DNA from 2 places in the Rhizobium sp. PP-F2F-G48 genome. Region 2 is predicted to be linked to the other one. Evidence: predicted binding sites of a transcription regulator. Region 2 holds the regulator's gene; the other holds the start of a gene.
What was found. Region 2 encodes LexA, which represses DNA repair genes until DNA is damaged. Its sites were predicted from a motif close to TGTTCNNNNTGTGTTCNG; they were not measured.

Region 1: C8J36_RS02385 (ribonuclease) is a predicted target of LexA. The motif match lies at 1,882-1,899, and genes of this name have one in related genera.

What each region holds. Positions count from the first base shown of each region.
Region 1 is NZ_SLVH01000001.1:513,991-518,200, forward strand. It holds gene C8J36_RS02370 (DUF4432 family protein) at 1-207, shown strand, start outside; gene C8J36_RS02375 (TIGR01244 family sulfur transferase) at 284-625, shown strand; gene C8J36_RS02380 (alpha/beta hydrolase) at 801-1,748, opposite strand; gene C8J36_RS02385 (ribonuclease) at 1,948-2,937, shown strand; gene ettA (energy-dependent translational throttle protein EttA) at 3,090-4,210, shown strand, end outside.
Region 2 is NZ_SLVH01000001.1:997,159-1,001,368, forward strand. It holds gene uvrA (excinuclease ABC subunit UvrA) at 1-879, opposite strand, end outside; gene C8J36_RS04510 (single-stranded DNA-binding protein) at 1,176-1,709, shown strand; gene lexA (transcriptional repressor LexA) at 1,970-2,686, shown strand; gene C8J36_RS04520 (hypothetical protein) at 2,997-3,302, shown strand; gene C8J36_RS04525 (hypothetical protein) at 3,572-3,892, opposite strand; partial or broken gene C8J36_RS04530 (transposase) at 4,071-4,210, opposite strand, start outside.

The DNA of each region.
Region 1 (4,210 bases), 480 kb from region 2:
AGGAGCGACCACCTACCGTTCCTCCAGATGTGGCGTTGCCAGCGCGGCGACGCGAACGTGGTCAGCATCGAGCCCGTATCCCACCGCATCGCCAAGCGCCCAGCGCTTGCCGAGAGCGGCGCGCTTTTCATGCTCAAGCGGGGCGCCGCAATCGCATACGAACTGATGTTCGGCATCGTCGCCCCGGAGGAAGCGGACCTGACCTGATTGACCTCTGCCGCAAAGGCGTCCTACATCTTCGACAACGAAGCTTGCGGCGCGCCGCGCGTCGAGGAGAACCAGCATGGACGACATCCGCCCGATCAACGACGAATATTCCGTGACCGGCCAAATTACAGCAGCCGACCTCGATCAGATCAAGGCCCTGGGCTTCAAGTCGATCGTCTGCCACCGCCCCGACCATGAGCAGCCCGGCCAGCCGGACTTTGCCGAGATCGAGCAACGCGCCCATGCGCTTGGCATAGAGACGATGCATATTCCCGTCGGCCCCGCTGGCGTGACCGCCGATGCCGTGCACAAGATGGTCGATGCGCTCGACACGTTCCAGCGCCCCATGCTCGGCTACTGCCGCTCCGGCGCCCGCTCGACCGCCGTCTACCAGCAGACGCAACATATCCGCGGGTAAACTCGATGTCTCCAGGAGGGCTCGGCGGCTCGCTCCGCACTGTGCCTCTCAGTATGGCCCTCTCAGTACCGCCCCTCAGGACCGTCCCTCTCGTATCGTCCCTCTCTGGCCTCCGTCCGAAGGCCCTCCGTGACATGCGCGCTTGGCGGAAAGCGCTTCGGCCTCCTGCTTCTGCCTAGTCTGGCGCACCCCGCGAGCGCTCGACGACGCTGCGACACCAGGCGGAAAACGCCTGTTCAGCGCGCGCCCGGACCGTGTCGTTCAGAGTGTCGTGGCGTGCGCCCGGATAGATCGTTGCGGTTACCTGCCGCAGGCCCGCTTTCTTCATCCGGGTTTGCAGCCATGATACGGCTTTTCCATTCTCGGTCGCCGGATCCTCTCCGCCGCCGACAAGGTTGACCGGCATGTCCGGCGGAAGCCGACGGAGACGATCCAGCGTCGCACCGGCGTAGCTCATACGAAACAGTTCGATCCAGAGCGAAACCGTGACGTCGAATCCGCAAAGGGGATCGGCAACATACCGATCGACCTCCATCGGGTCATGGGACAGCCAGTCGAAATCGGTTCTCCGCTCAGCGATCGAGCGCGCCCACGCACCGAAGGTGAGGCGAGCCAGTATCGGGCTCGGCACATCCGAGCCTTTCAACATCCGCTCGACCGCAAGAACGCCCTGCCCGAACCGACCGGCGAGGCCCGGATGAAAATTCGCATTCCACACGGCAAGACCGTCATAGAGCCCCGGATCTCTTTCCGCGGCATTCAGAGCGACCAAGCCGCCCATGGAATGGCCGAAAAGGATGATCGGCAAACCGGGATGATCCGACGCCGCCCAATTCCGGACCGCCGCCACATCCTCCAGCACGGCATCGAGACCTCCATCGGGCGCAAATCTCCCCTGAAGATGCGCCGGACTGCGCGTCGCACCATGTCCCCTGTGATCGTGGACATAGACGGCGAGCCCCTGTGCCGCCATCGACACGGCGAAGTTCAGGTAGCGCCGCCCATGCTCTGCCACGCCGTGATTGACCAGAAGCAAACCGCGCACCGGCGTCGTTGCCGGCATGTGATAGATCGCGAGATCCGCACCGGACGGGCTGGCCAGCCGCCTCTCCTCGAATGTCACGATCGTCTCCTCCAGAAGCCATCCCCGCCGCCACTATCCGGGCACAGAACGGAGATGTCAATATGAGCATTCCCTAAAAAATTGTGAGCCGTGCACAATTCGTTCTTGCATTTATCCTGTTTTAGTCCTTCATTGATCTTGTTTTGTTCTGGAGGTCGAAATGATGTTTTTGGGTGTTCCGAGTGCATTTTCCGCGCCGATGCGACTATGGCGTTTCTACCGAAACCTGCGTTCCCTCGGGCTATTCTTCTCCGTTTGCCTTGCGTTGGCGGTGGCGGGCTCAGCGGATGACGTCTACGCGGGGGAGGTGACGGCTCCAGCGGCTTCAACGGTACAGAAAGCGCCTCAAGCACTCGCTGCACCGACGTCCTCCAATCCCGCGGCGTCCTCCAATCCGCCGGCGCCGGCCGATCGCTCTGACCTGACGAGGAGCCAGGATCGCAAGCCCGCGGCAGGACGAACCGGTTCTGTCCTCGGGCTCAGCTGGTTGCCGGCTTTCTGCGAGACGAAAGCCAAACGCCCGGAATGCTTGGGGCAGACGTCGGAGCGTGCCGATGCGCGAGCTTTGACGCTCGCCGGCCTCTGGCCGGTTCGCAACAGCTTCTGCAAAGTCTCCGAGGCTCTGCAGGCTCAGGATCGCAAGCGCGATTGGCTGGCGCTGCCCGCGGTGCCGCTGCCGACAGAGCTTGCCACGAAGCTTGCTGTCGCCATGCCCGGGGTCGCCTCTGGCCTCGACCGACACATGTGGTTGCGAAGCGGCAGCTGCCAGACCCTCGAGCCGGACGCTTACTTCTCTCTTCAGATCCGCCTGCTCGAGGCCGTCAACCGTTCGGCCGTCGGCGCCTTGTTTCGCAGCAAAGTCGGTCTGGACATCACCGAAGCCGAGGTGAGGGCGGCCTTCGATACGGATTTTGCGGCGGGTGCCGGGGAGCGCGTTCGTCTTCAGTGCCGAAAGGTCGGCGATCGGACGCTTGTGACGGGACTGACGATCGGTCTCTCCGCAACGATGGACGAAGCATCGGATCTTGCGACGTCGATGCTTGGGGCGGCACCCATCCGCTCGCGCTGCAGTGCCGGTCTGCTCGATGCCGCCGGATCGTCACGGCAACTTCGGTCTCGAAACGAGGCGGTGGTCGGGACGGTGGGAACGGGAGCGAGCCGGGCCGGCGCTGCGATCGAGCTTCGTTAGCCGCCGCGTCGTTCGGTGCTCTAGGCTGTCCTCTGGCCTGCGCGCTTCAATTCCGCATCGGGGTGGAAATGAGGGCGGGCGTCATTGCTCCCCCGGCGCAATTCGCCTACATAGCGGGCCAAATTCCATTTCCCGCGGAGCATTGATCGAGCATGGCGCGTCAATTTATCTATCACATGGCCGGGCTGAACAAGGCCTACGGCACGAAGAAGGTCCTGGAGAACGTCCATCTCTCGTTCTACCCGGATGCGAAGATCGGTATTCTCGGCCCGAACGGTGCCGGTAAATCGACCGTCCTGCGCATCATGGCGGGTCTGGACAAGGAATACACCGGCGAAGCCTGGCTCGCCGAGGGTGCGACGCTCGGCTACCTGCCACAGGAGCCGCACCTCAATCCGGATAAGGACGTACTGGGCAACGTCATGGAAGGTGTGGCCCACAAGACGGCCGTGCTCGAGCGCTACAACGAGCTGATGATGAATTATTCCGACGAGACGGCCGACGAGGGTGCGCGTCTGCAGGACGTCATCGACAGTCAGAACCTCTGGGATCTCGACAGTCAGGTCGAGATGGCCATGGACGCGCTGCGCTGCCCGCCGGCCGATGCCGATGTCGCGGGCTTGTCGGGAGGTGAGCGGCGTCGCGTCGCACTCTGCAAGCTCCTTCTGTCGCAGCCCGATCTCCTGCTTCTCGACGAACCGACCAACCACCTGGATGCCGAGACGATCGCCTGGCTCGAAAAGCACCTCCGGGAGTACCCGGGTGCCGTCATGATGATCACCCACGATCGCTACTTCCTCGACAACGTCACGGGCTGGATTCTGGAACTCGACCGCGGCCGTGGCATTCCCTATGAAGGCAACTATTCGGCCTACCTCCAGTCCAAGGCCAAGCGTCTTGCCCAGGAAGGCCGTGAGGATGTCGCCAAACAGAAGGCGCTGTCCCGCGAGCAGGAGTGGATCGCGTCCAGTCCCCGCGCACGCCAGGCCAAGTCGAAAGCGCGTATCCGCGCCTATGACGAGTTGGTGGAAGCAGCCGAGAACCGCAAGCCCGGCGAAGCGCAGATCGTCATTCCGGTCGGCGAGCGGCTCGGTCAGGTGGTCATCGAGGCCGAAAACCTGTCGAAGAGCTATGGCGACCGCCTGTTGATCGACAACCTGACATTCAAGCTTCCTCCGGGCGGCATCGTCGGCGTCATCGGCCCGAACGGCGCCGGCAAGACGACCCTGTTCCGCATGATCACGGGTCAGGAAACGCCGGATACCGGCAAGAT
Region 2 (4,210 bases):
ATTGTTGAAGGAAAACAGCCGCGGTTCGATCTCGGAAATCGTGAAGCCGGAGACGGGGCAGGCGAATTTCTCCGAAAACAGCACCCGCTCATGCGTCTCGTTGAGCGATTTGTTCGCGGAGCCGCCGGCCGAGGTCTCCTTCTCGGGCAGAGGCTTGTCGGCAAATTCGGCTATCGCAAGACCATCGGCCAGCCTGAGCGATGTTTCCAGACTGTCGGCCAGCCGCGCAGCAATATCGCCGCGCACGACCAGGCGATCGACCACCACATCGATATCGTGCTTGTATTTCTTGTCGAGCGCGGGGACATCGGCGATCTCGTAGAACTGGCCATCGACCTTGACGCGCTGAAAGCCCTTTTTCATCAGCTCCGCGAGTTCTTTCTTGTACTCGCCCTTACGGCCCCGGATCATCGGCGCGAGGATGTACAGGCGAGCGCCTTCCTCCATCGCAAGGATACGGTCAACCATCTGGCTCACCGTCTGGCTCTCGATTGGCAGCCCGGTCGCCGGCGAATAGGGGACACCGACGCGCGCGAAAAGAAGGCGCATATAGTCGTAGATCTCCGTCACCGTTCCCACGGTCGAGCGGGGGTTCTTCGACGTCGTCTTCTGTTCGATCGAAATTGCGGGCGAAAGACCTTCGATCAGGTCCACATCCGGCTTCTGCATCATCTCCAGAAACTGGCGCGCATAGGCCGACAGGCTCTCGACGTAGCGCCTCTGCCCTTCCGCATAGATCGTGTCGAAGGCGAGCGACGATTTTCCCGACCCGGAAAGGCCGGTCATCACGATCAGTTTGTTGCGCGGGAGATCGAGGTCGATACCCTTGAGATTGTGCTCCCGCGCACCGCGGATCGAGATGGTCTTGAATTCGCTCATGGTCAAACGCTCTGTATGGGGACGAAGCCCTTACTTAAGATCAATACTTCATATGTCGACCCGGCCTCGGGCGAAACCGCAATTCGAACGTCCCGGTCCGGGCAGGCTCGTTGAGCATCGGAAGCCCGGCGCGTGCATGGTTGACAGGATCATAACGAAGAATTAGAACAAATAAAGAACAAATTTGCAAACTGTTGTGGATTGCCGCGGGTCGAGGGCGAAAAGCCAGATCCAACAGCGTAGGCTTTGCGCACATTGCGGGACGTTGGGCCGCTTTCAGGAGACAGGACAAAGAGATGGCTGGTAGCGTAAACAAGGTGATCCTCATCGGAAATGTCGGGGCGGACCCGGAAATCCGGCGGACGCAGGACGGAAAGCCGATCGCGAACCTGCGCATCGCCACGTCCGAAAGCTGGCGCGACCGAAATTCGGGCGAGCGACGCGAGAAGACCGAGTGGCATACGGTCGTCGTTTTCAACGAGGGCCTGTGCAAGGTCGTCGAACAATATGTGAAGAAGGGCGCCAAGCTTTATCTCGAAGGCGCCTTGCAGACACGCAAATGGCAGGACAAGGACGGCAACGACCGCTATTCCACCGAAGTGGTGCTTCAGGGCTTCAATTCGACGCTGACCATGCTGGATGGCCGTGACGGCGGCGGCGGTAGTGGTGGTGGAAACCGTGGGAGTTCGGATTACGGCGGGGGCAGCGGACCGAACTATGGCGACGATTTCGATCGTCCGGCCCAGTCGTCCGGCGGTCGTTCGGGCGGCAGCACCGGCGGGGCGAGCGGTGGCTTCTCGCGCGATCTGGATGACGACATTCCGTTCTGATTCCGTCTTGGACACCGAGTGTCAAATAGCCTTTTCGCCGTTGCGAGCCTGCTTGCGACGGCGTTTCTTATTGCCGGAGCGATGAACGCTGATCTCAAGGTCTGTCCTTTCGGAAAGGACCTCGCCGCAAGCAACGCATCTGAACGAATTCGCCTTTTCGTCGATGAACGGTTCACTTCGGCGGAATGGCACTTGCAGAACACATGAGGAACATATAACACTGTTCTTGCTTTGTTTCGTGACTTTGGAGTCGTTTGATCATGCTGACCCGCAAGCAACAGGAATTGTTGATTTTCATTCATGAGCGCATGAAGGAATCGGGTGTTCCGCCATCGTTCGACGAGATGAAGGATGCTCTGGAACTGGCCTCCAAGTCCGGCATCCATCGGCTGATCACGGCGCTCGAAGAGCGTGGCTTTATCCGGCGCTTGCCAAACAGGGCGCGGGCGCTCGAGGTGATCAAGCTGCCGGACGCCTATCTCGCGTCGACACCGCCGAAGCGGGGGTTTTCACCGAGCGTCATTCAGGGAAGTCGCCCGTCCTCTGTCCCGGAAACACCGGCGAAGGCTGCCATTGGCGTCGGAAACGATAACAGCGTCTCCGTTCCTGTCATGGGTCGGATTGCTGCCGGCGTGCCGATTTCCGCTATCCAGAACAACACGCATGACATTGCCGTTCCCGCTTTCATGCTCGGCAGTGGCGAGCATTATGCGTTGGAAGTTCGGGGGGACTCGATGATCGAAGCGGGCATTCTCGATGGCGATACCGTCATCATCCGGAGTGCGAACAGCGCCAGCCCGGGCGAGATCGTCGTGGCCTTGGTCGATGACGAAGAGGCGACCTTGAAACGCTTCCGCCGCAAGGGAGCCTCTGTCGCTCTGGAGGCGGCCAACCCGGCCTATGAGACGCGGATTTTCGGACCGGACCGGGTCAAGGTTCAGGGAAAGCTTGTCGGCTTGATCCGCCACTACCAGTAAAAAGGATATGGTTTCCGGCGAGGGGTGGCCGATTGGAGGCGTCGGTCTCCAGGGCAAGCATCGGTTTTCCTCGTCCTGAATTCCTCGTCCTGTCCGCTTCGATAGTGACCTCGCGCCGTGCATTTCATCAATGCGCGGTTTGCTTGTTTCTCATGGTGCGGCCTTCTTTCTGTTGCTTTCGTTCGACAAGGATGGAGGCGGGGATTGCTATTCTCGAAACCGTTGGGGAGGCGAAGAGGATACGAGAAGCGGATGCAGGCACTCGGCTCGCGAGATCCAGCGGCACGCGTTTTTCAGAGAAATCTGCACGATGGAGAAGCAGACGGAACTGCTTGCGGACATCGGCGTTAACCGGCCGAACACTGCGGAGACCGAGATGCCGGGAACATTGGAAAGTTTTGAAGTCCTGGTCTTCGACGATCGCGAAGGCGAGATTTCGCTATCCGATCGACCATTGAGCATCAAGACCGCCGATGAAGCCCGCGCTTTGGCCAGTCGTCTTGCACGCGGACATGCGGGCACGGCAGTCGTCTCAAGGCGGGGCAACACAGCGATTGGCGAAGCCGGCCCAGCCCTCGTTCTTGAGCAGCATGGTCGGATCGGCGATTTCGACTGAAGATCGCTGATAAAGGATCGCTGGCAATGGCGCCGTACCATCTCTTTTCAAGCGCAGACCGTGCGCAAAGGATCACGCTATGAGAATGATTTTCGTCGGGATGCTAGCATCCGTCCTTAGTATCCTCGTGATCAAGTACGCCAACAACGATCTCGGCAATGGCGTTCCCATGACGACAGTTGGAGCAGCCAGCTCACTCTAAAGCCCAACGTCTGTCTGGCTGCTTCCACTATTGTTGATTCCGGCATCTTTCGGCACAACGGCGTCCGCTATTCGTGAATGGTATAGGATCCCATCTCGCACAGGTTTTGCTTGTCTTCAGTCGTCGCCAAGTCTGACCCCTCCTCGAACTCGAACCGCATGTCGTAGTCGCAAACGTCGCGTCCGTCCGCGATCGTCAGTTCGATCGTCTCGCCAGGACTGAGCACCTGCTCTCCGAAGACGTCCCTCTCCCAGTCGCTGACGCCGACGGGTGACGTGTAGAATCGCGTGAGAACCGATTGCGTACCGTTCTTCAGCGTGAAGACAAGATCTTCCGCTTGCGCGGGGTTTGACAAGAAGGTGGCGCTCACCAAGAGGGCGCCTGCCATGCAGTTTTTTGTGATCATGTCGTTCAGTCTCCTCCCCAGGAAATTCGATTGCGTCCGTTCGAGTACGCTAATCGAAGAATAGCGAAGGCCTCATCACTTTCAATCGATTTGTCGCGCACCTGTCCGAGATGACGGCTTTCCTTTTTTGGCATTGCACTAGGCTCAGGACTCATAAAATTCACAGCCAGAAGATAACAGCGGCTGCGATGCAGATGCTCGAGAAGAAGGTATGTGCACAGCGGTCGTAGCGGGTGTGAATGCGCCGCCAGTCCTTGAGCCTGCCGAACATGTTCTCGATTTTGTGGCGCTTCTTGTAGA